DNA from 3 places in the Methyloprofundus sp. genome. Region 2 is predicted to be linked to each of the others. Evidence: predicted binding sites of a transcription regulator. Region 2 holds the regulator's gene; each other region holds the start of a gene.
The links. The regulator HrcA, encoded in region 2, represses chaperone genes, less so after heat shock. The targets are predictions, from matches to a motif close to TNTTAGCACTCNNNNNNNNNGAGTGCTAANA.
Positions count from the first base shown of each region.

Region 1 (10,467 bases), 510 kb from region 2:
CAACAAAGGCAATTGATTGGACATTAAATAAAACGGAGTTCTTTTTTTCTGGAAATCAGTAATAAATGCAGCCTCTGTGGATGTGGGCTCTCCTTCCTGGGCTTTACTCACTCGACTAGCCATACTTTTCATACCATCCATAACGATACGACTACCCAGGCTATGAGAGATAATGGCAAAATCTTCATCTGGAAGGTGCTCAACCGCTGTCTGACCTACAGTACAAAGTTCCTGACTTTCATTCGGTAAAGCATCCCAATCACGCCCCATCATCCAGCAAAATGCCGTTCTAAATGAAGCCAGAATGACATCCTGGCTGTGCTTACCAAGATAAATCATCGGGTCAGGACTGGTATCATTGGAGAATACCTTCAACATCTGGTTAACTTCGGCGCGACGAAATGAATACTCACCCGAAGTATCATATGCAAGCTTTTCTTTTTGCGGATTGGTAATAGATGACCAGGTCAATTCATAAAATAACATTTCTTCGTCTTGCTCTTGATCCAGTAATCGTCTTACTCTAAGCACGCCTAAATCCTGGTCAGGATATTCCTTATTAACTAATTTAATTTCCTTATAATGGCTACTCATTTCATCAAGACCTAATTCAGCCGCTAATTTTTCCTGAAATTGAGTACTGTAACCGGGTATATGTGTCCCAACCCCATGCACCATTAACACTTTTAAGAGATTATTAGAACCATCATAGTTTCCTTGCATACCGCCAAAACTTTTGCCATCAACTCGACATTCGCGTAGATCCTTTTCCTTTTGTTTGTTTAAAAAAGCCGTAGTCACACCTTCACCAAAACTTGCACAGCCGGAAATTATCAGGCTTATTGACAATAATAGTAATTTTTTCATAGTTTAAGTCTCATGCTGAAATCGCTGCGCGTTGGCAGGTAGTTTATTAAAAATTTCGTGTTTTGCCAGGCCGTACTTTTCAGGGTAAAAAACACCGCCTAAATATAATCCATGTGGAGACGCCGTCACGCCGCCTATCTGTCTATTTTTACTAGCTAATAATTCCTCTGCCCAACGCACAGGTTTATCACCCGTACCGATAGACATTAAGACGCCGGCAATATTACGTACCATATGGTGTAAAAAGGCATTGGCTGAAATATCCATAATCACCTGTTCATTCTGTCGATAGACCTCAACAAAGTACATCTTACGCATAGGGCTAACGGACTGACACTTAAGGGCTCTATAAGAAGTAAAATCGTGGCTACCCACTAAATTTTGTGCTGCCTGGTGCATACGCACTGCATCCAGATGCTGATGACACCAGGTGACTCTATCCCGTTGCAGAGCTGATCGGGTAGGTCGGTTCAATATAATATAACGGTAAAATCTTGCTATCGCGCTGTAACGTGCATGAAAATCACCTACCGCTTCTTGCACCCAGATCACACGTACATCATCAGGTAAATTAGCATTTATCCCTAACAACCAGGAATGATGACTGCGTTCTGCCTGGGTATCAAAGTGTACCACCTGTTCTAGGGCATGTACGCCAGTATCGGTACGGCCAGTACAAATAACGGTTACGCTGTGATTGGCAACGTTAGACGCTGCTTTTTGCACAGCATCCTGCACGGTGCGCAAGCCCCCTTCCTGCCACTGCCAGCCAAAAAAAGCACTGCCATCATACTCTATCCCTAATACGATACGCACCGGTTAGCTCATTGTTATTTAGCTGCGGGCAAAACTGGGAGATTTTTCTGCTCAACCAATACATGCACATAATGATTAGCTTCCGCTATAGACCTTTCCATGGCCTGTATCAACTGCGAAATATCAAAGCAAATTTCTGAAAATTCCTGCTGCAAGGCTGCAATTGCGTTAGCATTTAAATTATGCTTTAAAAACAGTACCTGATCGCGAAAAGCACCTAAAACCGGTTGAATTTTTTGCTCGGCTTTCAACATTGCTTTAATCAAGCGTAAATAATGTTGTCTGGATAATTTTAACTGCTGTCTACTCTGCGCCCTTAAAGAACGATTGGTATATTCTTTTAATTCGGCTTCCCACTCTTTAAATAATGCGTCACTGACTTCTTCGATAGCCTGAATTTTATTGCGCACGATTTCCGAACGCATATTACAAAAATCAAATTGCTGTTTTAATAAGCTATATTTATCTTCCAGACTGCCTGAATTAACGTTGACCACCGACTTAAATCGCTCCAGTGCATCTAAAAACTGTACTTTTGTTTGCTGTAAACTTTCACTGGCTTCTTCCACTCTCACGACAACAAGATCACGTTTATGCTGGCCTAAGGATTCTTTCGTTCGGTAATAAACATGCTGGAAATTATAAGTCACAAAGCGTGACAGTAATTTGACTGTACGCTGAGTTAAGCCTCTAATGGAAAATAATGAGCGAGATTGAGTATATTTAGGCATGCTTATTTAAGCGGGCGGCAAGAGTAGATAGTTGGTGATAAGAAATACAATCTATCGTCAATGAGTGATTTTGTACGAATTTTGTAAAGGCATTATCAATTATACCTAAAGCAGATAAATCTTGTAGCGAACTCGTATTTGAAAAATTAGTAGATTTAACCAGTATTAACTGATCGATTGCTAATTCTACGGCTAACCAAGCTGCCAGCGTGTCAGATGTTACATCCCAGCTTGCCGGTATGCCTGCCGCATCTAATTCACTCGCCAATGGCGACCAGACAACCACCTGTTGCGGCATACATGAGCGTACCTTTTCAATATGATTGACAATAACTAACTCAGCACATATGCCCTGATATAACAGTGCCACTTGCTGCATCGCCAGGATGGCCATGTAATGAGCTGTCCGGTCATTATATTGCCATTGCTGTTGGGTTAAGCGTACCTGATCGGCAAACACACCGCCACCTGGAACAATAACCAGCTGGCCATTTCCTTGCTGGATCGCGAGTTGCAGAAACTGACTAAGCGCAGCATGCGACAATAGACTGCCGCCTAATTTTAAGACGATCATTAAGCTTGCATCTGCTGTAGCAGATGTAATATGACGGCCGCTTTATCAAAGCTTTCTTGATATTCGGCTGCTATTTCTGAATCATTCACAATTCCACCGCCAGCCCAGAAACGTATCGTGTTATCTGAGTGCACTAAAGTACGAATGGTAATATTACTATCCATATTGCCGTCAAAGCCGATATAAGCGACCGAGCCACAATAGATTCCCCGCCGATTAGGTTCCAGTTCCTCAATAATTTCCATGGCACGAATTTTAGGTGCTCCAGTGATAGACCCACCTGGGAAACAACTGCGTAATAAGTCTAGTGCATGGCTATCTGCTGCAAGCTGTCCAGATATTGTGCTCACTAAATGATGTACCGTGGCATAGCTTTCCACGTCAAATAATTTAGGTACTTTAACCGAACCTGGTAGGCAGTTTTTGCTAATATCATTGCGTAATAAATCTACAATCATGACATTTTCTGCACGGTCCTTAGCACTGTTTTGTAATTCATCAATTTGCTGTTGATTAGCGAGTACACTTTGTTTTCTTGGCCGCGTGCCTTTAATAGGTTTAGTTTCTACTCTACCAGCAGATACCTTTAAAAACCGTTCTGGTGAGGAACTGAGTAATTGCACACCTGGGACATTTAAATACGCGCTGAAGGGAGCGGAGTTAACTAGACGTAATTGACAATACGCTGCCCAGGAATCACCCTGGCAATTAGCAACGAAGCGCTGTGCCAGATTGACTTGATAACAATCGCCTTCTTTTAAATAATGCTTAATTTTAGTAAAGGCCTGTCGATAAGTTTCCTTAGTCATATTCGACTGAATTTCGCCAGTCACTTTAAAACTCTCTATGGCTTGTGCTTCAGGATATACACTAAATTGCTTTATCAAACCCTGCCAATGCTCAGCACTATCGGCGCTACCGACTAAATAACTTTGTTTTTTCTGATGATCAACGACGACCGCCCACTGATAGATGCCAACCGCCATATCCGGGGTATGTTCTGCATCTTCGGCAATTTCTGGTAATGTTTCCAGTTTGCGCCCTAGGTCATAGGCAAAGTAACCTATGGCGCCACCATTAAAGGGTATTCCCGCAATGGCTTCCTGCCGTGGCAGGTTTTGTTTAACCAGGGTAAAAGGATCTAGCTCTGAAATACTCTCCTTACCCGCATTACAAATCAGAGTTTGCTTACCTCGAGTAACTAAAGTGCAACTAGGCTGTGCCGCAAAAATATCATATCGTCCCTGACGTTTTTCTGCGGAACCACTATCTAAAAATACTGCCCATTCCTGATCAACAATACTTGAAAATAATCGAGTACTTTCTGATAAATAGGGTAATTCGTAGAGCTGAGGACTAGTACTGGGCGTAGACATTAATTAAATTAAAGGAATTGCATAGGGGGGATGGATTAACTTTAACTTCTCTTTTTAGATAGCTAGCATATAAAGAATCTTTTTATTAATCTGACGATTTTAGCAAATATTGCTAATACAAGCATCTTCTATAGCTAAATAAGCGACCGCTACTGCGGGTGCGCAATCTGCAATTTGCATTGCGCTTGTTTGCTCTGGTGCCTGGAATAATGAATCAAAATCCACATAAGCAAGACCCAACCTTTTCGCAATTTCTTTAGCTAAAAAGCGCCCTACTCCTGCTCCAATTAACTGCTTGATATTGCCAGGTTTAGCACGCAGTATTTGTGTTTCACAGGCAGTCAATATTCTGCAAAGTTGCTGTTCGCGAATGCTATAAGCCAACTGCTGCCATTGCGCCAGAGGAAAATCTTCTGCGTCGCAACCAATCATCCTTGCTAAGCGCCGCGCACTCGCCAATTCTGTTTTCGCTTGCCCATCTGCTGTTTCATTCTGGTCATGTTGTTCATTAAGTTCTTTAGTCAGTCGATAGATATCAGCCATGCTGGCAAAATATTCACTCATTACGCCCACTTCTTTGCCTGCAAAACGCACCGACTGGGAAACCGCCATAACTGCGGTTCTAACAATACCTGTATACACTAACTCACCAGAACCCAGGCGTTGAAAATCAGTATAGCCTAGAACATCTGCATGCTGATTCTGGAATATCAATATATCGGTTGTAGTACTGCCTATATCGATAAACAAGCCCTGATTTAACTGACTGGCAACATAAGAGGCACTGGCAAGCCAGTTAGCCGAAGCAATATTATCAATATCTTGTGCAGAAATATTTAGCCCAGCAATAAAGCCCTGTCGTCCAGCATAAACCAGCAGTGTTTGCTGCCCTAGTACTCGCTGGCTAAGCGCAATAATTTCAGTCACCCCTTCTGCGCGACTAGAAAATAGATCCACTAATTCACCGGACATGGTAATCACATGCTGTACTGTTTGCTTTGGTATTTGCAGAAGAATATCTGTCAGCGCTTTTTCCAATTTATCCAGGCCTTGCCACAAATGACATGGCTCTTGATAAACCGCTACTACCTCACCCGCGCTATTAAGCCAGGCTGCTTTCAGATGTGCACCGCCTATATCCCAGCCGATAACATCTGTCTTAGTGCGCATAATTATTTTCCGCAGTGATGCTGACGTGTACTTGTTGATTTCTGCTAATATTTAGTACCGGTGCTTGAATGGGTAAATTTAACACCAGTTCAGCTACGTTAATCCCCAGCGCGGCTTTAATACCCGCATATGAAGTCGTCAGGCGTGGATTTATTTCTAGAATTAACACTTCACCAGTGTCAGTTTCAATGAAATCTATGCCTGCATAGCCAAATAACTGCGGCATTGCCTTTGCTATCTGTTCACACAACTTGTGATATTTGTGCCTATTCTGGTTCGCTATATTCACGGTACAGGCAGATAATACAAACTGCTGTTGCTCAACAACAAGATGTTGTTGATTGCAGCAAAGAAAATACGCTTGCCCCTGATAAAACAAGCAAGATAGACTAAGTGATTTACCCGGTATAAAGGGCTGAACAATATAAGATTTATCAGCTTGTAGTCGGGGCAATACGCATTTCCAATCCTGTTGTGTCTGCAAAAAATAAACCTGATCACAACCCACTGAATCATTCACCTTAATGACCCAGCTCCCGTGTCTGTATCCGGTTAAATTATCGTATGAACTAGTGGGTACGCAAGCTATCCCGGCATTTTGCAAAAGCGTAGATGTCGCCAATTTATCCTGACATAGTCCTACCGCTTGTTGCCCCGATGTATAGAGTTTTTTTCCTTGCTGATTAAAGAACTGACACCAAAAGGCCAGAACCCCATCAGTTTCAGGGGCGATTAAATAGACAGCATCATATTCGACCTGCCCGCTTAATAAGGCTTGCAAGTCCATTTGCTGAGAAATAATAATAGTTTGCCAGGCTGCTTTGAGCTCAACATCATTCTGATCAAGCCTTGCATCTTGCAAAACCAATACTTCCAGGTTTTCAATGCAGCCTAAGTCATCCAGTAGAGCCTTGCGCATCAAATGCCCTTCCTGTAATAATGATGCCGGCAATGGCTGATTGATAAAGCCCCCACCCGTAATAAATTCAAAAACCAATAAACGCATTATGCAAATTATTCCTGTTATCGATATTAAGTCAGGTCTGGTGGTACTAGCCCAGCAAGGACAGAGAAATCGCTATCAACCGCTCTCAACGCTACTATGCCAATCTAGCCAAATAGACGATGTCATTAATGCTTATTTAAACCTCTATGCATTCAGCCATTTCTATATTGCGGACCTTGATGCCTTAATGCAAACAGGTAATAATCATGGCTTAATTAATCTGCTGTTTAGCCGCTACCCTAATTTGAGTTTTATCATTGATAATGGCTCAGCCAAGCCGGTTTATACACCACTTAATACAGATCAATTAATACCCGTTATTGCTACCGAATCAATTACCGAACAAGACTTGTCGATACTAAAACAACAAACGGATAACTTTATCCTGTCGCTAGACTTTTCAGCCGGGGATACTCAAATGGGTGAACAACGAATATATCAATTTTCCAATTTATGGCCAGATCGAATTATTCTTATGACGTTGGGATTAGTCGGGAAAAATAGTGGCCCAGATCTTGTGAAATTAGCTCACTATCATAAAAACTATCCGCAGCATCAATTTATTGCTGCCGGAGGGATTCGCCATGTCGAAGATTTGTTACAGCTGAAAAAGATGGGGATTGAAACTGCCCTGGTTGCCAGTGCACTACATAATGGGAAGCTGAGCTGTGATGATATTCGTCAACTAGAAGCATAATTCCCAGTCCGTTATTGCAACATGCGTTGCTCTACCCTGAATAAATCCTCTTCAGTATCAACGCCCGCTTCTGGTGCTGTATCGACTTCTGCAACTAAGATTTTTTCGCCTTCCCAGAGAATTCTTAATTGCTCTAGCATCTCAACCTTTTCCAGTGCCGAGGTCTCCCACCCTACATAGCGCTGTAAAAAACCCACGCGATATGCATACATGCCTATGTGCCTTAAATAGCTATTCTTCCTCAGTGAGACCTCATCTAAAGCTTGAAATCCATCGCGATCCCAGGGAATGGCAGCACGGCTAAAATAAAGTGCATATTGATTTTTATCAACCACAACTTTAACCGCATGCGGATTAAATACTTCTTCTGCATGAACGATTTCTGCCGCTAAAGTCGCAATCTCGGCTGTCTTTTGTTGCGCTAAAGAGTTAGCTGCCAAAGCGATATATTCAGCTGGAATAAGCGGTTCATCACCTTGCAAATTGACGATAATTGCTTCTTTATTCCATTTATATATGTCGGCTACTTCAGCTAATCTTTCTGTGCCGCTCTCATGGGCATCACTGGTCATTACAGCTTCAAAACCGTAGTTTTTGACTACCTGTAAAATCCTTGCATCATCGGTAGCAACAACTATCTGCTCAGCTCCCGCTTCTCGTGCACGATCGCAGACGTGTAAGACCATCGCTTTATTGGCAATTTTTATTAACGGTTTTCCTTGCAGTCTGGAAGATCCATATCTGGCAGGAATAACGACCTTAAACTCACACACCATTATAATTTGTCGACTTCTTCATTACTTAAAGTTCTCGCTTCATCTTCCAGCATCACCGGTATATCATCTCGAACCGGAAAAGCCAGACGGTCTGCTTTACAAATAAGTTCCTGAGCACCCTTGTCGTAAATTAACGGACTTTTACAAATCGGGCAGGCTAGAATTTCTAATAATTTATTGTCCATTACATTCTCAAAGTATTTTATTAATTGCGGTATTTTACGCTAGTTTACTGAGTTTTTATGAAACTCTTCACAAATAATTTATTTTTATTAGCACTCTTGCATATTGAGTGCTAAAATCAGGTCATGTTTAATTATAGGAGTCTTACATGCCTAATTCATTAGCCTTACCAATTATTTTAACTGCTAAGAACTTTGATTCTTACCTCAACGTAGTTGGTCAAACTAATAAATTAAATGCTGAAGAAGAACGCGAACTTGCTATGCTCTACCGAGATCATGAGGATCTTGAAGCTGCGAAGCAACTTGTTATGGCAAATTTACGCTTTGTTGCCCATGTAGCACGTGGCTACAATGGCTATGGCTTACCTATGAACGATATTGTTCAGGAAGGTAATATTGGTCTTATGAAAGCAGTGAAGCGATTTGACCCCGATGTTGGAGTGCGTCTGGTCTCTTTTGCGGTGCATTGGATCCGCGCTGAAATCCATGAATATGTCATTAAAAACTGGCGTATCGTTAAAGTTGCCACGACCAAGTCACAACGCAAGATATTTTTCAACTTAAGAAAATCCAAGAAAAAGCTAGGCTGGTTATCTAAGGACGAAGCTGAAGCCATTGCTAGTAATCTGAATGTAGACCTTAAAACCGTTTATGAAATGGAAACTCGTCTTGACGGCAGAGATATGGCACTAGACTTGCCTGAATCGAGTAGCCATGAAGAGTCATACACTGCGCCTATTTCTTATTTGCAGCAGCAGAATGCGGACCCCGCCTTATTACTGGAAAATGCTGACTGGCAAGGACATAAAGAAAAGCTGTTAACAAATGCCTTGCAAGGTCTTGATGAACGTAGCCAGGATATCGTAGCGAGTCGCTGGCTTACAGAAAAAAAGATGACCCTGCATCAATTGGCCGAGCGTTATAATGTTTCTGCTGAACGCATCAGACAGTTAGAAAAAAATGCCATGAAGAAATTAAAAGGGGCAGTTAGTATCGCCGCATAGTTTTTTCTATAAACAAAAAAAGCCCCTTTATAGACAGGCTATAAAGGGGCTTTTTTATGCTGTACAGATTTTATTTAACTCAAAAGATTTATAATCGCCTGAGCTTCTAATTTTTGCGCATCACTGCCCTGCTCCAATACTTCTTGCGCGATCGTTCTGGCTGCATCCAAATCACCCATATCGATATAGGCTTTAGCCAAATCAATTTTGGTTTCAAGTTCATCCATATCGGTTAAATCTGAAACTTCTGAATCTATTTTATCCGTTTTAACTGGGCTTGTAGTCTCTGGTTTCTGCAATTCTGGAATATCATCAAAATCAAAATCAAATTGAAAATCATCATTTTCTGCTGAACTGGCAGTACTCGCCTCTTCAGAAGCAGCCATAGCAGCCCCCATTGCATCACTATTAAAATCAAAGGTTTCCAGATCATCTAGCAACTTTTCATCATGCGCATCAGTTGGTTCGAACTTGCTTAAATCAAAATCCAAATTTTCGATATCATGAGCTATATTTGGCTTAGCGGCATTGCCCGTAATATCCTGACCTTTAGTTTCCTCTATGGGCCTAGAGGTCAAACTAGTATCTAAATCAGGACCGCTTGATTGAGTAATCTCAGAACCCATTTTAGACATCACTTCTGTCACTGATTTTACGTCATCGGGAGCAATGCTGGTTGCTGCATTCAAGTAATCATCACTAGCCACATCAGTGGCTTCAAAAGTTGCCTCACTCTCTCTGTTACCCCTGCTGAATAAAGCAGAATCTGGAATAATTTCACTACCCATCTCAGAAACCTTGACCCAAAAATTAATATCAGTCTGTTTCCCGGCTGTCGCTAATTCGCTCGCATACTGCTCAAAATCGGTTTCATTTTCACTTGCATAAAAAACTTCCAGCAGCTTCAATTTATATTCATCTTTCTCTGGACTATCTGCAATAGCTTGACGCATCAACTCTTCAGCTTGTTGATATCGGCCATAAGCAAGATAAACATCGGCTTCCGAACTTGGGTCAACTTCAGCTTGATCTGTTTCAAATATATCAAAATCACCTGGAGTAAATTCACTTAAAAACGAACTTTCTCCTATTGTCCCCCCATCGTAAGGTGCTTTATTATCTATGACAGGAACTGAAATTTTATCTCCAGACTTAGTAGCTGTTTGCTCATGTGCAGCAGAAAACATGCTGATTTCATTTATCTCTTCTTCTACTCTCCGCTTGCGTCCTAATAACCAGCCAAACCCAAGTAAAACAGCAATTCC
Region 1 covers NZ_OZ252594.1:1,478,115-1,488,581, reverse strand. The annotation lists gene ACQY3F_RS06790 (hypothetical protein) at 1-867, opposite strand, end outside; gene truA (tRNA pseudouridine(38-40) synthase TruA) at 871-1,683, opposite strand; gene ACQY3F_RS06780 (DUF2959 domain-containing protein) at 1,698-2,414, opposite strand; gene ACQY3F_RS06775 (uridylate kinase) at 2,407-2,988, opposite strand; gene pabB (aminodeoxychorismate synthase component I) at 2,988-4,364, opposite strand; gene ACQY3F_RS06765 (hydantoinase/oxoprolinase family protein) at 4,464-5,534, opposite strand; gene ACQY3F_RS06760 (ATP-grasp domain-containing protein) at 5,524-6,540, opposite strand; gene ACQY3F_RS06755 (HisA/HisF-related TIM barrel protein) at 6,542-7,237, shown strand; gene kdsB (3-deoxy-manno-octulosonate cytidylyltransferase) at 7,249-8,013, opposite strand; gene ACQY3F_RS06745 (Trm112 family protein) at 8,013-8,198, opposite strand; gene rpoH (RNA polymerase sigma factor RpoH) at 8,345-9,202, shown strand; gene ACQY3F_RS06735 (FimV/HubP family polar landmark protein) at 9,277-10,467, opposite strand, start outside.
Region 1: a site for HrcA is predicted at 8,284-8,314, ahead of rpoH (RNA polymerase sigma factor RpoH). Genes of this name have one in related genera too.

Region 2 (10,467 bases):
CCATCAACCCAGCCATGTTCTTGCGGGCTATGGTGTTTCCCCCCAGAAGATAAGGTCTCACGAAACTTTTCAACCAAGGCTTTTTGTTCTTTAGTCAATCGTACTGGCGTTTCAATCTGCACACGACACATCAAATCTCCGACAGCCCCACCCCGTACGGGTTTAACACCTTTACCACGTAAGCGGAATAATTTTCCTGTCTGTGTTTCGGCAGGAATTTTTAATTTCACCTTGCCGCTAAGAGTAGGTACCTGCAAATCACCACCTAGGCAGGCAACCGGAAAACTAATCGGCACTTCACAATATAAATTGGCACCATCACGAGTAAAAATAGGATGATCTTTGACCTGTACCTGTACATATAAATCACCCGCTGGGCCACCATGTGCACCTGCTTCTCCTTCTCCACCCAGGCGTATACGGTCTCCGGTATCAACCCCTTTAGGCACTTTAACCGATAAGGTTTTATTTTCCTGTACACGTCCCTGCCCCTGACATTTACGACAAGGATCTTTAATTTGTTGTCCAGTACCATGACAGGTAGGACAGGCCTGTTGTACCGAGAAAAACCCCTGCTGCATTCTGACTTGTCCATGTCCCTGACAGGTAGAACACGTAACTGGACTGGAACCTTTCTTGGCACCTGAACCACTACATTCGCCACAGGTTGTTAATACAGGTACTCTGATTTTTGCTTCGGTTCCGGTAACCGCTTCTTCGAGTGTAAGCTCCAGGTTATAGCGTAAATCTGCTCCGCGCTGCACATTACTGCGTTGACGACCACCTCCACCGGCACCACCAAAAATATCGCCAAAAACATCTCCAAATATGTCACCGAAGCCCTCAGCTCCACCGCCACCACCAAAACCACCCGCGGAATTATCCACACCAGCATGACCAAATTGATCATAAGCAGAGCGCTTCTGTGCGTCTGATAATATTTCGTAAGCCTCTTTTACCTGCTTGAATTTTTTCTCTGCGGCTTGTGGCTTTTCTTTATTTCTATCAGGGTGATACTTCATTGCCATCTTGCGATAGCTTTTCTTTATTTCTGCTTCACTTGCGTTTTTTTCAACACCCAGTAGCTTATAAAAATCTTCTTTTGCCATTGTTCAGTCCACACCCTGCTAAATTTGAAATTATTTTTACTCATACAAAGACTGTTTTCAACCTAGTGATCCGAACACAGGCATCTGCAGTTAACCCTAGAAAAATCAGTTGCTCACGGTTTCTAGCACAAGCTCTTGATTCCACAGCACCCGCAAAAAATATCAGCTTAACCTATGGTTGAAGCTAAATTTTTTGAAAGTGCTCTATTAATTCAATACCTTGCACTATAACTCCGCACCCAACTGATTTTTCTAGGTTGATACAACAACGCCCCGTCACAGAATATTCCGTGACGAGGCGTCTTCCATTAATAAAATGGAGTAGTTGTAACGACTTATTTTTTATCGTCGTCTTTTACTTCTTCAAACTCTGCATCAACAACACTGTCATCAACATCAGCTTGTCCTGCTGCGCCTTCCATATCAGGAGCACCTTCAGCACCTGCTTGTTGTGCATAAGCACGCTCAGCCAGCTTGCCAGAGAGTTCAGTCAAAGCCGTTGTTTTTGCTTCGATAGCCTCTTTATCATCGCCTTTCAAGACTTCTTTTAGCTCTTCTACAGCCGCTTCAATAGCCGTTTTTTCTTCGGCAGTCACTTGCTCACCAAGATCTTTTATTGATGTCTCAGTTGCATTCATCATGCTTTCAGCTGTATTACGCGCAGAAACCAGCTCAGTTACTTTTTTATCTTCTTCAGCATGGGCTTCAGCATCTTTAACCATGCGTTCAACCTCATCATCCGACAAGCCACTCGATGCTTTAATGATGATCGACTGTTCTTTGCCAGTTGCCTTGTCTTTAGCAGAAACGTTCAAAATGCCGTTGGCATCTATATCAAAGGTCACTTCAATCTGTGGTACACCACGACGTGCTGGTGGAATGTCAGCCAGATCAAAACGGCCTAATGATTTATTACCTGTCGCAACTTCACGTTCACCTTGTAATACATGCACAGTAACAGCAGCCTGATTATCATCAGCTGTAGAAAATACCTGTGATGCATTGGTTGGGATCGTAGTATTTTTCTCGATCAACTTGGTCATCACACCACCCATCGTCTCAATACCCAGAGACAAAGGAGTTACATCTAATAGTAATACGTCTTTAACATCACCACCTAAAACACCCGCCTGAATTGCAGCACCTAAAGCGACAGCTTCATCAGGGTTAACGTCTTTACGCGGCTCTTTACCAAAAATTCCCTGTACAATTTCCTGCACTTTCGGCATACGTGACTGACCACCGACCATAATGACATGATCAATCTGGCTAGCAGATAATCCAGAATCTTTTAATGCCATTTCACATGGGCCTTTAGTACGCTCAATTAAATCAGCAACTAAAGACTCTAATTTAGCACGCGTTAATTTAACATTTAAATGCTTAGGTCCAGAAGCATCAGCTGTCACATACGGTAGATTAATATCCGTTTGCTCAGTAGAAGACAATTCAATTTTTGCTTTTTCAGCCGCTTCTTTTAATCGCTGTAAAGCTAATGGATCATTATGTAAATCGATTCCATTGTCTTTTTTAAATTCAGCAGCCAGATAATCGATGATACGTAAATCGAAATCTTCACCACCCAAGAAAGTATCACCATTAGTCGCTAATACTTCAAACTGGTGCTCGCCTTCAACTTCTGCAATTTCAATAATCGAAATATCAAAAGTACCACCACCGAGGTCATATACAGCAATAGTAGAATCGCCTGGCATTTGATCCATACCAAAAGCTAATGCAGCGGCTGTCGGTTCATTGATAATACGTTTAACATCAAGACCCGCTACACGACCGGCATCTTTTGTTGCTTGACGCTGTGAATCATTAAAGTAAGCAGGAACGGTAATGACCGCTTCTTTTACTTCTTCGCCTAAAAATGCTTCTGCATCTTTTTTCAATTTCATCAACACACGTGAAGAAATCTCAGGAGCAGCCATTTTCTTACCATGGCACTCTACCCAGGCATCTCCATTTTCTGCTTCGATAATATTGTAAGGCACCATTTTGATGTCTTTTTGTACCACATCATCCTTAAAGCGACGTCCGATCAGACGTTTAATCGCAAATAAAGTATTTTCCGGGTTAGTTACTGCCTGACGTTTTGCAGACTGACCGACTAATACTTCATCGTCTTTAGTAAATGCAATAATAGAGGGTGTAGTACGTGCGCCTTCGCTATTTTCGATAACGCGTGCTTTACCATTTTCCAGAACGGCAACACAAGAGTTAGTCGTTCCTAGATCAATTCCAATCATTTTAGCCATTGAATGCTCCAAAAAGGTTTATATATTTAAAAGTTAAATCTGATATGTGGTTGTTAATTTTAATTTCAAGCCTGAAATTAAAATTGACGCAAACTATGCACTAGCTTGGGCAACCACTACCATTGCTGGGCGAATTAAACGGCCATTTAATACATAGCCTTTTTGAAATACATTCACTACCGTATTGGGTTCAGCATCCGCTGAAGGTACCATAGTCATCGCCTGATGAAATTCAGGGGCAAACGGTTGACCGACAGGATCAATTGCTTCGATATTAAATTTAGCGAACACCGCTTCAAATTGTTTAACGGTTAATTCACTGCCTTCTTTTAGTTTGACAACTTCCGGCACATCGCTAGTCGCCGCCTGTATGCCTAATTCCAGTGAATCAATCACACCGAGCAATTCTTTGGCAAATTTTTCCAGACCGTATTTATGCGCGCTATCCAGGTCTTTTTGTGTGCGTCGCTTTAGATTGTCCATTTCAGCCTGAATACGCAAAACTTTATCCCAGTTTTCAGTGGCTTTGTTCTCTGCCTTAGCCAATTGCTTTTGCAATTCTTCTACCGAAAGTTCTGCTTCTGCAGCCTCTAGCTCCTCAACTACCTCTGCTTCTTCATTATCAAGTTCAGCGGCTTGTTCAACAACATCTTCATCCAGTTCGATATCTAATTGAGACTCCGGGGATGGCTGGTCTTTACTCATTTATTGTGCTCCAGAAAATATGGTCACTTCGACTACGCTCAGTGACCGTTTATTAAGGAACGTGCACGGAAATAATTAAGCAACTAACTTGTCTTTTTATCCGTCTTCAGCGTTGTACAAACACTTCATAGCTGACTATGCGCCGGTTTCTACACCTTGAATACGAATAAAAATCCTGCGCTAGATGCTCAACTTATTTCGTGCGCGTTCCTAAGATGTTTTTATGATGGGGATGCTTGCTGTTTATTCAAGACTTGGTATTTAAGGCAGCACCTAATAATTTTGCTGTGACATCAACATACGGGATAATTTTCTCATAAGCCATTCGCGTAGGCCCTATTACACCTAACACGCCGACAACTTCATCATTAACGGAATAAGACAAAGTCACCAGACTGCAGTGATCAAACGCCTGATAACCGGACTCTTCACCTATATAAATCTGTACGCCATCGGCTTCCAGACATTTATCCAGCAAGTGAATAATGCCACGCTTCTGGCTAAAGGCATCAAATAAGCCTTTTAAACGATCCATATCCGATAGCTCAGAAAAACCCATTAAATTAGTTTGCCCTGAGAGAATATAATCATCCTTTTTATCATCATTACTAAACGCCAGTTGCGCCATACTCACTGCGTCCAGCATGCTTTGGTTAACGCGTTGCTGATCTTCCTGTAATTCTTTTACAACTGCTTCACGAACTGCAGCGAGGCTTTGCCCGGAATACAGTGAAGTCAGGTAGTTTGCAGCTTGTTGGAGTTCTGCAGCAGAAAACTTTTTTGAGGTATGAATAATGCGGTTATGCACTTCATGCTCGTTAGTCACGAAAATAACCAGCACACGGGCATTGGATAAGGGTAAGAACTCTATATGCCGCAAACACACCAGATTAGTACGCGGCAAAGTCACTACACCCGCCATATGTGATGTTTCAGATAGTAATTTAGATGCGGCGCCGACTACATCCTCATTTTGCTGATTGCTTAAACCCTCATGTAATAACCCCAGCTCCTGTTCTTGCAAGGGCTTTACTGATAATAAGGTATCGACAAAAAAACGATAGCCACTCACTGTCGGCACCCTTCCAGCCGAAGTATGAGGGGAATGAATCAAACCCAACTCTTCTAGGTCAGCCATCACATTGCGAATAGTTGCTGGACTTAGGTTTAAATCAGAATCTTTGGATAAAACGCGCGAGCCAACGGGTTGACCATCATGTATATAGCGCTCTACCAGGGTTTTTAATAATTGTTGCGAACGATCATTTAGTTCAGGAGTTACTACCACATCTGCCTCAATTAGTAATTAGTAGCACTGTAGTCGTGCGAGTGACAGCAAAGGAAAATAACAGCTTATTGAGAAAGAAGCAATATTGTTAATCCTGATCTAAACCCTGACTTGCCAAATACTCTTCATAAGTCCCACGAAAATCAACGATCCCGGATGGCGTTAACTCCAGGATACGCGTGGCCAGGCTAGATACAAACTCCCGATCATGACTAACGAAAATTAACGTTCCTGGGTAATTTTCTAATGCCAGGTTTAGCGCTTCAATCGACTCCATATCCAGATGGTTAGTCGGCTCATCTAGTAATACCTAAATCCTGCAAGCCCATATTTTGACTCTCATTAACCTGTCTAGCTAAGTGGTTATTAGGTTTTTACTGCCGCTTTGCCAGCCCTCTTTGTCCAACCGATCAAAATATCCAGATTTAAATCATAAATAGAGGAAATTTTTTGTATCGTATGGATATCCCCCGAGCCCAAGGCAATAAACACCCTGCCAACGTGCCATGACCTTTTAATCAAAGTGACTTAACTTCGGTTAATGTTAAGCGAGTAACCCCACCTTAACCCAATCATCCCATTCCTGTGGATAGAGCGGACCTGCAGGTGTTCTGACTCTCAGCTGATTATTGCCTGTGAGTAATTTTCCAGCCACCCGAATCAGATAAGTACGAAGTGTATCCGGCTCCCATTGGCACAACGTTTTGTTGCCACTCAATTGAGCCATCCAGCGCACGGTATTGTAGGCAAGAACGGCGCAATGAAATAATGCGGCATTAGCCAGAAATTGATTCGTTCTGATTTTACCTAAACCCATTTGTGATTTTGCTTCTTCAATCCATGTTTCGCACGTCGCTCGTTCACCATACTTCTTATGTGTTTGCCAAGGCGATAGAGGTTCAGTTGTTACATAACAAAAATAGTCATATTCTGCCGTATCCCAAAGCTCGGACTGAGGTCCTGTCACTTGTTTAGGTTGCTTTATCCTGACCGCGACAAACTGACGAGAGCGAGACCAGCCACCACAACGATATTGAAACTCGCTCTGCTCCCAACCGGGTCGGCCTTGTATGGCTGTCCAGGCCTGTTTGGCCAGCAATGCGTTCAAATTCTTAAGTTTAACCTTTATTAGATACCCATGCCCTCTGGTATCGAGAAATTCAAGCAAATCACCGACAAAATAACCACTGTCACCGCGAAAAATAATGCGCATCCGATTGGGCAAGTGTGCAAGTAACTGTTTGGTAAATTCTACAACACCATTGCTTGTAAAGGCATTGCCTGTCCGGAACCAGGCTTGTAAAATTTCTTTTGTTTCCGCTAGAAAAGCGAGTTGTGGATGGTATGAACGGGCACCTTTCTTTTTGGGGTTGAAGCCTTTGGCACTTCCTTCTTGTCGACCACAAACGGTGTCCACAGTTGAATCGACATCGACCCACTGGACGGATTGTATGCCAGTTTTCGATTTTCCGGAACGAAGCAATCGCCGCCAGTGTTGACCACGCAAAGTATGCGTGAGCGTTTCAAACTGGCTTATCTGCCTATCACTTACTTCTTTAAAGATCCGTAAAATTGTGGTTTCAACAGGAATCTTTATCCAGCCAGCTACTTTGCGCAGTACGCTATCTGCCCATACGGTCGTCACCTTTGCCATTGATGTTGCTCCCCCCATCATGCCAACCAACGTCAATAGAACCACATCAGATAAGTGATGGTCTGCATTTTCACCCCGCCGATGTGGAACGCTTTGTTTTACGGTTTTTTCAAAACCTATCCTGTCTAAATATTTCACGACGGGAATCAGTCCCGCCTGGCTTGTCAATCCATGTGCTGTAGATGTCATTTTTACCGTTCGGGTACGGTTTCTTACGTGAGATGAGGATTTTGATACTTTAGAGGGCTTCATTAAAACAATGAGATAGTGAAATCAGGAAAATGATATTATATCATTGTTTAATAAGGAGTTTTGTGGATTATTATGTATAATGCTTGCAGGATTTAGGTATGAATATTTATCAAATAGTACGCATTTCATAAGCGTTCTTGATTACCCACAACTCTCAACTAGACTCTGTCATTCCAGCTACCATTATTAAAACGGAACAAAGCAATGTAGGCTGGGTTAGCTTATCTAGCGAAGCGCAGATAACGTAACCCAGCACTTTACGTATACGGGGCTTTGCTGGGTATCGGGTCAGAGGAGGCCGCAGCCTCCGTCTGCCCACAGCACCGTGCGTACGGGTCCGTACACGGCTCCTCACGCAAGACTTATCCATTGAGAAACCTCAAACCAATGCTTCACCCTTCGGTCAGATCGTATTTCCTGCCCTTTCTCTTTTATAAACCAACTATTCGGATAGGCTTTCGTCACTGCTCGCGCATTTGATAACACCCACCGTTTGTTGTTTGAGAATACGGCATTCCCTGCTTGTTTTCGCGGTACTCCTCGTTTGATCAGTTTTCGATACAGGTGCTTTTTCCTCTTTTGTTGATCCACTATCCTTGATCGTAATCGTCGCCTTATATGCGCTTCAATTTTCTTTAGTTGCGCGGGGTAATAGGTCAAACTGTAGTAGTTTGACCAACCCACGTACCATTGATTGATCTCGTCTAGTGTTGTTTCCAGAGTCTGATGAGTGCCTCTTGGGGTCAGTTCTTTGACTTTATCCATGGCGGCTTGCAGGGCTTTATGCGCAATCGCAATCATCCCGCCTACCACGGTAAATCCCAAAAACTTGACCTTCTCGGATTTGGCCACTTGGCTTTTATCCCGATTCACTTTCAGTTTTAGCTTCTTTTCGATAAATTGGCTGACTTTTTCCATGACTCTATCTGCCGCTTTTTGCGATTTGACAAAGATGTTACAGTCGTCTGCGAATCGACAAAACTCAAGTCCGCGTTTTTCCAATTCCTGATCCAGTTCATCCAGAACTATGTTGCTCAGTAAAGGGCTTAGTGGACTTCCTTGTACCGCCCCTTCTTCGCTTGAGGTAACGACACCCTTTATCATGACACCGCTTCGCAACATGATCCCTACGAGACGAAGTATCCGTTTATCCGATACTTTCTCTCCCATTCGGGCTATTAACCGGTCGTGGTGGATTCGATCGAAAAACTTCGATAAATCAATATCTACCACATAGGGCTTACCACTTTTTATTATATGTTGAGCCATTTGCACGGCTTGGTGCTGACTTCGTCCTGAGATAAAGCCGTAACTATGCTGTGAAAAATCCCGCTCAAAAATAGGGTTTAGTAGTAGTTTCATGGTTGCTTGTACCACTCGATCTCGTACCGTCGGTATGCCAAGTAGTCGTACTCCCTGGCCTTGCGGCTTAGGTATTTCTACTCGACGTACGGGCGAGGGTTTGTAAGTCCAGTCTGTCAGTTCCTGTTGCAGCTGGCTTAGCTCTTCGTCTAAACTGGCTTCAAAGTCCACTATGCTTATCCCGTCTATTCCAGGCTTGCCTTTGTTCTTCTTTACCTGTTCAAATCCTATAGTCAAGTACAATGTTGAGCATAGGTTTTCGAAAAGTCTTGGTTCCTCTTCAAATAGGTCTCTTTGGTTCATTTTACTCTTTCGTTTGCAGTGGTCTTTCATGCATCTCGCACAATCCATTCGTTCACAGTATACGTTGTGAATAGTGAGTTGCTCCTTTCAGGCAGATGTCATACCACCAGTCTATAATCAACGGCCGTGACCGCTTACGTGTTCCGCCCTTCACCTCTAACACCCTGTTGCTGATTCGATGTTTTGCCCTCATCCATGTCACCATGAATTCATCGGCACCGAACTTTACGATTACTATGGCTTCATCTGAAAACCCTCGGTCCATAACGACTACATTGCTGCAGCGCCTAGGGCTTAAAGAGTCGCAGTTACTCCGACCCAAATCCGACGGCTCCTCACTGGGTAAGATAGTCACCCGTTTCTCAATCTACCTACCTTCAATACGACAACCCGTTACGGTGAGAATGTCGGGCTTTGGTGGTTGCAGACACCTTACCCCCTGATTGCCGCCTTACAAAGGTTCACTTTCGCTTAGGTGATTGATTTGGCTAGAGCTTCCTTCAGATTCCGCATTGGCTCTCTATAACCGTGGTTCCCTGTTGGGTAGCTATGGAGAGTTTCTTTGGACACCCTTGCTTTCGCCTACTTCTTCCCTTCTCACAGGGCAAAGGCTGGACTTTCACCAACTAGCTGACTATCATGCCAGTCACACTACGTTTTTTTACTTCGTTAAAAAAATCTAACCCAGCCTACGGTGTCCCGCCTTAAGTGCGTAGCCGTCATTCCTGCATGCTTTTAGCAGGCATCTCGTAGGTTAAGCATAGATTCCCGATAAAGCTTGTGCCCACGCTTGGCTGGGTAGACTTTCGGAATGACGAGTTTTTTAATATACTGTTTTTAATGTTTTATTCTCTTATGGCTGAGAGTTGTACGTAATCAGGAATAATTATCTATTTATCAATGATTTGGAGCGCAGGCTTTATCTTGTTTTCCATGCAGGCTAAAGCCTGTGCCCCATTAAACCTAGAAAAATCAGTTGCTCACGGTTTCTAGCACAAGCTCTTGATTCCACAGAGCTTCCAAAAAATGTCCGCTTAACCTATGGGTGAAGCTAAAATTTTTGAAAGTGTTATATTAATTCAATATCTTGCACTATAAATTCGCGCTCAACTGATTTTTCAGGTTAAATAAATACGCTGAGTAGTTACTATAGTTTTTAGCATTAATATTAACGTACGTAACCTACATTCTATTAAAAAAATATCACGTCCCGATATACATGGAGAAAACTTAATTTTTATAATAAAATTGAGTAACTACTCAGACAAGCTGAGTAGTTACAGCAAAATAAACACTGTAGGATGGGCAAAGGGCTTCATCCGTGCCCATCAACGAAAACATGATGGGCACGTCGTACCTCCTTTGCCCATCCTACAAAAACACTTGTTCCATCAGGGTATTTTTATCAAATACCTGCTTGTCTAGTGCCTGGCTGGAAATATACAATCTAATTTTGTAACTATCAGATACGCTGAGTAGTTACAAATTTGATTAAGCTCTCACTGCCGAACTGGTAGCGAAGAATTTTTT
Region 2 covers NZ_OZ252594.1:1,989,242-1,999,708, forward strand. The annotation lists gene dnaJ (molecular chaperone DnaJ) at 1-1,109, opposite strand, end outside; gene dnaK (molecular chaperone DnaK) at 1,445-3,373, opposite strand; gene grpE (nucleotide exchange factor GrpE) at 3,467-4,078, opposite strand; gene hrcA (heat-inducible transcriptional repressor HrcA) at 4,326-5,366, opposite strand; gene ACQY3F_RS09160 (hypothetical protein) at 5,455-5,643, opposite strand; gene ACQY3F_RS09165 (IS1380 family transposase) at 5,911-7,272, opposite strand; gene ltrA (group II intron reverse transcriptase/maturase) at 7,624-8,937, opposite strand.

Region 3 (10,467 bases), 1.7 Mb from region 2:
TCTTCATTGAGAATCGGGTTGGTGTTATTGATGTGGATCAATATTTTGCGCGGTTTATCCATGGCGTCAAGCACTTCGATCATGCCGTCTTTACCCGATTGTGGTAAATGGCCTATTTTTCTCGCCAATAATGGCCGGCCAACGGAGGCAAGCTCATCATCCGTCCAGAATGTACCGTCTACTAAAACGCAGTCAGCAGTCGTCATTGCTTTTTCTACATGTGGTTCAATCAGACCTAAGCCAGGTGCGTAAAAGACTGTTTTGCCGGTTGAGACCTGACGAATGACCATACCTATATTATCACCTTCGTGTGGATCATTCCGGTGGGGTGAGTAGGGTGGAGCTTTGCTTTTAAGTGCTAAAGCAGTGAACTCTAGGTCATTAATATTGGGTATGGTAAAAGCATCACCATTTAATGGGATAGGGTGATCTTTAACCCCACAAAAGTGCTCCAGAATATTAAAAATAGGAAAGCCAGTGCTAAGGTCTTGCTTAACCATGTCTGTGCAATAAATATTTAGCGGATCACCTTCGCGCAGAATAAGCAGGCCAGTCGCGTGGTCAATTTGCGAGTCAATCATGACAATCGCTTCTATACCAGTGCCGCGTACTTTGTTTTTCGGGTGAATTTCCGGGAAACCTTCCAATTGAGCGCGTACATCGGGTGAGGCGTTAAATAACACCCAATGTTCACCATCGGAAGAAATGGCAATGGATGACTGGTTACGTTTAGTGGCTTTAATAGAACCTGCTCGTACGGCTTTGCAATTTGGGCAACTGCAATTCCATTGTGGAAAGCCGCCGCCTGCACCTGAACCGAGAACTTTGATTTTCATATTTCTTAAGCTTGCTGATTAATCTGATGAGTGAAGGAGCAAATGATACGGGATTAATAAGTTACAGGCAAAAAAAAGGAGGCTGGATAAGCCCCCTTTTTAGATCTTAAACCTTAAAAATTAACGGTTATAGATGTACATAGTTACTTCAAAACCAAAACGTAGGTCTGTGTATGCTGGTGTTTCCCATTTCATATTATATCCTCCGAAGTTATATTTAATTCTTTTTATACTAGCTCGATCAAGTAAGCTGGTTCAAAGTATACGATGATCTGTTTTTTTGCGCAACTTATACTTCGCACGGCCACGGTTGCGGTTTTCTGGCGGCCGATTTTCGCCGATAGCTGAGTTGCTTAAACAGGTGCATAGCTAGCTATGCACCTGTTTAAGCGCCTTGCTCTCAACCACAATCAACTCGCTATAAAATCCGCAACCGTCACCGCGCGAAGTATAATTAAAGTGGTTAGCAATACGTTAACCTAGAAAAATCAGTTGCTCACGGTTTCTAGTACACGCTTTTGATTCCACAGCATGTCCAAATAATGCCTGATTAACCTAGGGGTGAATCTAATATTTTTTGAAAGTGTTATATTAATTTAATATCTTGCACTATAAATTCGCGCTCAACTGATTTTTCTAGGTTTAAGGATCCTTAGGAAAGAATAGCGGTTAATACTTGAACACCGTTAGCTACAGCGTTATATTAAGACATTGATAAAAATAATAAAAATAATAAAAAGAGATAAGGAGAATAAACATGGTTGGTGATGTATTTGAACTGGTTTTCTTCATGTGGGCTATTGGTATCTTTGCATTTGCGCCACTAGGTTACTTTATCTATATGTACACGATGAAAAGTGGCGAACCTTTTGGAGACACTGAACCACACGGTGATAGTGAATCAAAAGTGCTTGATATGGCTGAAGGATTTATTCACAAGATAAAAGGTTTATTGGGTAAAAAATAAGCTGGAGCTTGCTAGCCTGACGACATGTAGAAACTGACTGTAGGGGCAATCCCTTGTGGTTGCCCATGCCCACCAGATACGTAACCACAGAAAGGGCAACCACAAGGGATTGCCCCTACAGTCAGTTTCTACATGTCGGGCAATTAATATTTTTACGTAGCTTCATTTCATTCCATTGCATGGATAGCCCATCCAGCAAGAGTAATCTACCTGCCAAGGTTTCACCAATATTCATGATTAGCTTCATTGCTTCCATCGCTTGAATGCTGCCGATAATTCCTGTTATTGGAGAAATAACGCCATTGGTAGCGCAATTCTGTAATTCTTCGCCATTCTCGGTATATAAACAGTTATAGCAAGGGCTGTCATCGCCAGTGCTAAATACACTGACTTGTCCCTCAAAGCGGATTGCAGCGCCTGAAACCAAAGGCTTTTTATGTTTCACACAAGCCTTATTAATTGCAAAGCGCGTGGTGAAATTATCTGAGCAATCCAGTACCACATCCGCTTTAAATACCTGATTTTCTAACTGTTCTCCCTCTAGGCGCTGCTTGACCGCAATCACTTCAGTGTCGGGGTTTATTTTATTTAATGTTTCTCGGGTTGAAATGACTTTATCCGTCCCAATATCGTCTGTGTAATGCGTAATCTGTCTTTGTAGGTTGGATAAATCTACCTGGTCATCATCATAGATGGTTAGCGAGCCAACGCCAGCAGCGGCAAGATAGAGTGAAGCTGGCGAGCCTAGCCCGCCAGCCCCAATAATAAGTACCTGTGCATTGAGTAAGTTTTCCTGTCCCTCTATATCCACTTGAGGAAGCATGATTTGGCGGCTATAGCGTAATAGTTGTTGGTCGTTCATAGGGCTGTAATGTTAGATAAGTAGACTGTTAATGATGCCACAAACTTGACATACTGCAAAAGCTGATTATTATTAGCACTCGTATTGAGTGAGTGCTAACAATTTTATTTTTATTTTTTTATTATTATTATCAGGAGATGTTAATGAATATACGTCCTTTACACGATCGTGTGATAGTTAAACGTGTTGAAGAAGAAACAACAACAGCAGGCGGTATTGTTTTACCTGGTTCGGCAGCTGAAAAACCAAGTGAAGGCGAGATACTCGCTGTTGGTAGTGGTAAACAATTAGATAACGGTGAAGTACGCGCGTTAGAAGTCAAAGTTGGCGATAAAGTACTATTTGGCAAATACTCTGGCTCAGAAGTTAAGGTCGATGGCGAAGAAGTGATTGTTATGCGCGAAGAAGACATTATGGGCATCTTAGGCTAAGCCGAACGATAAATCAGAATTCATATATCTACACAAATAATTAGGAAATAACATGGCCGCAAAAGAAGTAAAATTCGGAGATGACGCACGCTCTTTAATGGTAAATGGCGTAAATATTCTAGCTAACGCAGTAAAAGCAACATTAGGACCAAAAGGTCGAAATGCAGTTTTAGATAAAAGCTTTGGCGCACCAACGATCACTAAAGATGGTGTCTCGGTTGCAAAAGAAATCGAATTAGATAATAAATTCGAAAACATGGGCGCACAAATGGTTAAAGAAGTTGCTTCGCAAACCTCTGATGTTGCGGGTGATGGAACAACGACTGCTACTGTGTTAGCACAAGCGATTGTCAATGAAGGCTTAAAATCAGTGGCTGCAGGCATGAATCCTATGGATTTAAAGCGTGGTATTGATTTAGCGGTGATTAAGTCCGTTGAAGCAATTATCGCCTCTGCAACACCTTGTACAGATAACAAGGCGATTGCACAGGTAGGAACTATTTCTGCAAACGCCGATGAGTCTGTTGGTGAAATCATTGCAAAAGCAATGGAAAAGGTGGGTAAAGAAGGCGTTATTACTGTTGAAGAGGGCACAAGCCTAGACAACGAATTAGACGTAGTTGAAGGAATGCAGTTTGATCGTGGTTACTTGTCTCCATACTTCATCAACAACCAGGAAAGTATGAGTGTTGAGTTAGATGAGCCATTTATCTTATTGTTCGATAAAAAAATCTCCAATATCCGTGATTTACTACCAACACTGGAAGGCGTAGCTAAAGCAGGTCGTCCTTTATTGATTGTTGCTGAAGATGTAGAAGGCGAAGCGCTAGCGACTTTAGTTGTTAATAATATGCGTGGTATCGTTAAAGTGGCGGCGGTTAAAGCGCCTGGCTTTGGTGATCGTCGTAAAGCAATGTTAGAAGATATTGCAGTCTTAACGAGTGCAACTGTTATTTCTGAAGAAATCGGTTTATCTTTAGAAAAAGTTGAAATGGATCAATTGGGAACTGCCAAGAAAATACAAATCACAAAAGAAAATACTGTGATTGTAGATGGTGCGGGTTCTGAAGAAAACATCAAAGGTCGTGTGGCACAAATTCGTGCACAGGCTGAGGAAGCAACATCAGACTACGACAAAGAAAAGCTACAAGAACGTCTTGCTAAATTAGCAGGCGGCGTTGCAGTAATCAAAGTCGGTGCAGCCACTGAAGTTGAAATGAAAGAGAAAAAAGCACGCGTAGAAGATGCATTGCATTCAACACGCGCAGCGGTTGAAGAAGGTGTTGTAGCGGGTGGTGGTGTTGCTCTGGTTCGTGCACTAAGTGCTCTGGAGGGTGTTGAAGGTGCAAACCATGACCAGAAAGTTGGCGTGGATATTTTACGCCGTGCAATGTCAGCGCCTTTACGCCAGATCGTCACTAACGCGGGTGATGAAGCCTCTGTTGTGCTAAATCAAGTAGCTAGCGGTGAAGGTAACTATGGTTATAACGCTGCAACAGGCGAATATGGCGATATGATCGCAATGGGTATTCTGGATCCAGCTAAAGTAACGCGTGCAGCATTGCAAAATGCGGCTTCTGTTGCCAGCTTAATGATCACGACTGAAGTGATGGTTGCAGATGCACCATCTGACGAAGGTGCAGCTCCTGCAATGCCTGATATGGGCGGCATGGGTGGAATGGGCGGCATGATGTAAGCCAGTCCCTTTAAGTTTAGCTTTATAAAGAGCCTCGCTAGCGAAAGCTAGCGGGGTTTTTTTGTGCTTTAATCAGTGAGTAGAATGGACTGCGAATCACTAACTCAGGTTCTGAATTCTGATTTATAAGTAATTGAAATATAATTATAAATATATATTTGTAGTACTCAGCTGCGGTTTTTAGGATTATAATCTACGATGCTTCACGCAAAGAGACGCTTCGAGAAACCACCCAGCCCTGCAGCTAACAGGGACTAAAAATCTTCACTACGCTAAAAAAACTCTGTTTTCAGGGTTTTGAGCGGAAGAGCAGGGCATGTTTCAGCAAACCTCGCTAAAAACATTTTAAAACGGATTTTATTTTGCTCATCGCAACATTTGGGCTTTCAGGGTTAACCATTAAAGATCTGGTTGTCGGGTGAATAATAACATCCATATCTTCCATGGGAATTGCTCCCAAAAGCACTTCATCGCCTAGAATCATGACACCAACAAATGCTGTGCGATTGGCAAAGTTGACTTTTACAGGTCCGGCGTAAGGAATCAATTGCCTACTTCCATCAGCTAAAGTAACTTCCCTTTCTTCTAGGGTGGATAATTTTAATTGCAGTGCTAAATGTTTGGGAATACACAAATGTAGTGCGCCTGAATCAACTAAAGCATCGGTTTTAATTGCACTCAGTTCTGACAGGGCCGGATTTGATATTTGAATTTCTGCATAAACAGGGCTCATTTAACACTCCTATATTTTACTGTGGTTATCTTACATTCTCTTCTGTAAAACCTACTTATTCCTGTATTCCGTGCTGAATTTTTTGGGGTTTAAGTGCATATACAATAAAGGCTAGCGCCCTCTTTAAAGTACTTTAAGTAATACTTAGTATGCTACTCCAGCAAATAACCCTGGGCATGCTCTTTATAAGTACTTACTTGCTGTTTTTCCCAGGCCGTATCTAAGCCTAACTCTTTTGCCATTAGATTAGCTACGGTGGGTGCCATCTGCATGCTTGCTCGCGCATTTAAAAATAGGGCCCGTGTTCTGCGCGCGAGAAAATCTTCCACGCAACGGGCCATTTCTTCCCGGGTAGCCCAGATTACTTCTGCTTTGATATAGGGCAAATCCGGGTGTAACGGTTCGGCTAGTTCAGCATGCTTGTTGATGATATCTGCTATGCCCGCAGCATCGGTACCATAAACGCTCAAGTGGGAATCGCTAGAAGAGCTATTCATAGCCCCGTGAATAGGCATTTCCTGTGTCACACAGGGTTTCTCCTGTAAATCTACTAGCAATATTGCCTTATCAACAATTTCTTCGCCCATGCGGCGATAAGTAGTCCACTTGCCACCAATAATCGAAATTAGGCCAGAGTGTGAAATTGTCAACTTATGGCCGCGGGAAATCTCTTTGCTTGCTTCACCCTTTTGTTCTGGTGCTGCCAGAGGTCTTAATCCGGCAAATATTGATAATACATCACTGCGAGTGGGTGCCCTGTGCAGAAAAACGGCTGCAGTGTCGAGAATAAAATCAATTTCTTCTTCCTGAGCTCTGGGCTCGATAGTGGGCTCTAAGCCCGGTGTGTCAGTGGTGCCAACAATGACATGATTGTGCCAGGGAACCGCGAATAATACACGACCATCCTCGGTTTTAGGAATCATAATTGCTTTATCACCCGGTAAAAAGGATTTGTCGAGCACTATATGCACTCCCTGGCTGGGAACAACAGTCTTGGACATTCCTGGTTGATCCATAGCATGAATCTGATCAACAAAGATGCCTGTTGCATTAACCACTACCTGGGCTTTAACCGTGAACGCCTGAGCACTCTCAGAATCATGCAATTTGACTCCTGAGATCATACCTCCAGCATCTTTTAACAATGCAGTGACGGCACAATAATTGGCGACACAGCCTCCTTTGTCGACTATGGTTTGTGCCAGATTAACGGCAAGCCTGGAGTCGTCAAACTGGCCGTCATGATAAATGACCCCGCCTTTGAGACCTTCTTCAACCAGATTAGGGATAGCGCGCATGGCTTCTTCTTTAGAGATATGTACTGATGGACCAAACCCCAGTTTTCCAGCCATCAGATCATATACTTTTAATCCTGCTGTATAAAAAGGGCCAGCCCACCAGTCATAATTGGGTATGATAAATTCCAGGTTTTTGACCAGATGAGGTGCATTCTGCTTGAGTAACCCTCGTTCATGCAATGCTTCCAGTACCAGTGGAATATCTCCCTGCGCTAGATAGCGAACGCCGCCATGTACCAGTTTGGTACTGCGTGATGAAGTCCCCTTGGCAAAATCGTATTTTTCCAGAACCAGAGTCTGGTACCCTCTTGATGCAGCATCCACACCTGCTCCCAAACCTGTAGCGCCACCCCCGATGATAATGATGTCCCAAATTTTATCTGGATCACGTTGTATCTCTTTAAGTGCATGAGTTCGTTGCATAGCTGTATCCTCATTGTGGAGTATTTTCCGACGGCTGTCTGTGTTGCAAATTTAGATAAGTACCCATGCAAAATTAATTTAACCTTTTATGCAAACTCTACTTTGTAATTCTTTCCAATATTAGACAGCACCTTAAATAATTCTTCCTGAAGAGAGGCATAGGATTCATAAGCTGAAAAAGGAAGCCATTCGTATTTTATTTTACGCCATATAATCTCGATAATATTTAACTCGGGTGAGTATGGCGGTATACGGTAAATGGATAGGTTTTTTTCTTTCCACCTTTCAAGGTTTTCATTAAATTCATTACTCGTATGAGTCGATGCATTATCAATAATAAGAGTTGTTGGTTTTTTAATCTGTTTAGCAAATTCATCAATACAAGCCACAACAACCGAAGTGTTTACACTCCCTTCAAAAACAAAAGAATCAAACCTGCAATCTCTGTTAACAAAACCTAATACATTAAGACGCTTGCTGTTTGAGCTTGGTATTTCAATCGTCTCACCTGACTGTTGCCAAGCATAAGGAACACAGGGTTCTAGTGTAAACCCCGACTCATCAAAGTAGCACAAATCAAGTTCATTCTCTTTATGTTGTTGTATTAATTCTTTTATTTCATCGGTTGCCAAATCAAATTTATCTTGATTACGCTTTATCCTTAAGGATTTTCTAACTCGTTTCCAAACAAGATCAGCTTGTTTACAAATACGTTTTATAGTATCAATGCTAACTGAAATGCCTAGATCTTCTTCAAATTTTGCTAGTACTGATTTTAATGATCTAGGAGATTTTTCAACTCTCTGGACTAAGCTTATTTGTTGTTTTTCAGTTAAAATACCTCGCCGTCCTCTTCCCTGACAGTCAACCAATCCATCGATTCCATTCTTTTCCCAGTTAGAAAACCAAGTGGAAACAGTTTGGCGGCATACGTTATAAATAGAACAAATCATGGGAACAGAATGCTCTTTGAAACTTAATAAAATAGCATGAGCTCGACTTCTACTTAAATGAAGTGGATGGTTTTTATGCATCACATTTAAAGCAGTAATTTCTTCTGGGAGTAGGTGTTTTATATAGAGCACAAACATTTAGAGTCAGCAAAATAATTGTTTATTATGACACCTTTTTTCGTTAAATTAATTTTGCGTAAGTACTTAATCCTAGAAAAATCAGTTGAGCGCGAATTTATAGTGCAAGATGTTGGTTTCACAGTGCCTTCAAAAAATCTTAGCTTCACCCATAGGTTAAGCGGGCATTTTTTGGAAGTGCGGTGGAATCAAGAGCTTGTGCTAGAAATCGTGAGCAACTGATTTTTCTAGGATAATTGTTAGTCTGCCCAGTGCATTGACCTGTCTATAGCTTTTAGCCATTTCCGCTTTAATATTTCGATCTCTTCTGATGCTATAGTGCCATGGAATTCACGCTCAATTTTTCCTTTCTGGCAAATTTCAGCCAAGGTCCAGAATCCTGTCGCAATACCTGCAAGATAGGCCGCTCCTAACGCGGTGGTTTCAAGGTTTGAGGGTCTTATAATATGAATAGCAGAAATATCTGCCTGGAATTGAATTAACAGATTATTCGCCGTGGCGCCTCCATCGATACGTAGTTCCGAAATCGGTACTCCTGTATCGGCATTCATCGTCGATAAAAGTTCATCAACCTGAAAACAGATGCCCTCCAGTGCAGCGCGGGTAATATGTCCACTGGTTGTACCACGGGTGATGCCAAAGATCGAGCCGCGCGTATGTGGATCCCAATGCGGAGCAGCAAGCCCGGTAAGTGCCGGTACAAAAACAACTCCGCCATTATCTGCAACACTGGCTGCCAGTGTTTCACACTCCGCTGCATTCTCGAACAGATGCAAGCCATCACGCAACCATTGAATGACCGCACCACTAGTAAAAACACTCCCTTCTAGGGCATAAACAACTTGATCATCAATTTTCCAGGCAATCGTAGTTAACAGTTGGTTGTCGGAAGCTACCTTTCTGGAGCCGGTATTCATAATTAAGAAAGAACCGGTTCCGTAGGTGCACTTAGCCATCCCTTCTTTAAAGCACTGTTGCCCAAAGAGAGCGGCTTGCTGATCTCCAGCAATCGCAGCAATAGGAATCCCGGTACCCACGTCAGGATGCCGGGTAACACCATAGCATTCGCTAGAAGATTTGACTTCAGGCAATAGCGATGCGGGAATATTAAACAGTTGCAGTAGTTCATCATCCCATTGCAACCGATCAATATCAAAAAGCAGGGTGCGTGATGCGTTAGTGACATCGGTGATATGTAGTTCGCCATTACTCAGATTCCATACCAACCAGGAGTCGATGGTACCGAAAGCCAGTTCACCTCGTGCAGCTTTATCTCGTGCGCCATCAACATGATCCAGTATCCAGCAGATTTTTGATGCTGAAAAATAGGCATCGATAAGTAAGCCTGTTTTTGCTTTAATCATGGCCTCCACCCCGGTTTCTTTTAGCTGGGCACACTTATTTGCGGTCCGTCTATCCTGCCATACAATAGCATTATAGATAGGCTTGCCTGTAGAGCGCTCCCAGATAACCGTGGTTTCTCTTTGATTAGTGATGCCTATCCCTGCAATATCCTGCGGGTTTAGATGTTGTTGTGCCAACACCTGTCTGAACACGGCAGCCTGCGTCTGCCATATTTCTTCAGCATCGTGTTCGACCCAGCCGGGTTGTGGGAAGATTTGCTGGAATTCCTGTTGCGCCACAGCGATAGGGTTAGCTTGCTGGTCATAAACTATACAGCGTGAACTGGTCGTACCCTGATCAATAGCTATAATATATTTCATAATTTACCAACCGTATTGCTACTTAATTAACGGGATAGGGACTGCATGCCAGATTTGTCCCATTTCAGTAGGTAGGTGGTGTTAGTTATGCATCAAGTGGATCTGGGCGGCACTGCTTATAACCACGCTCTACCTTTGATTCAGCGACTTCTATAATACTCTCGTTTCCAAATGCATGTCCAATGGGTGCATGGTGCGAGGTGTGATTAAAAGTGAAGTAATCGTAACAAGCAAAGTTGTAGAGCGGACTTTAGTCCGCAATTCATGCTGAAATATAGCGGACTGAAGCCCGCTCTACAATAATGCAATTCATATTTACTTCACTTTTAATCACATTCCATGGCGCGGCATGAAAATTTCAGCTTGCGAAAAGCAGCAAAGAGTAGAGAAAAAAATCGAATTTTAT
Region 3 covers NZ_OZ252594.1:242,618-253,084, forward strand. The annotation lists gene pqqB (pyrroloquinoline quinone biosynthesis protein PqqB) at 1-836, opposite strand, end outside; gene pqqA (pyrroloquinoline quinone precursor peptide PqqA) at 957-1,031, opposite strand; gene ACQY3F_RS01140 (hypothetical protein) at 1,594-1,803, shown strand; gene ACQY3F_RS01145 (HesA/MoeB/ThiF family protein) at 1,925-2,665, opposite strand; gene groES (co-chaperone GroES) at 2,809-3,096, shown strand; gene groL (chaperonin GroEL) at 3,149-4,792, shown strand; gene ACQY3F_RS01160 (clan AA aspartic protease) at 5,127-5,525, opposite strand; gene ACQY3F_RS01165 (glycerol-3-phosphate dehydrogenase/oxidase) at 5,678-7,246, opposite strand; gene ACQY3F_RS01170 (IS630 family transposase) at 7,333-8,337, opposite strand; gene glpK (glycerol kinase GlpK) at 8,577-10,061, opposite strand.
Region 3: a site for HrcA is predicted at 2,736-2,766, ahead of groES (co-chaperone GroES). Genes of this name have one in related genera too.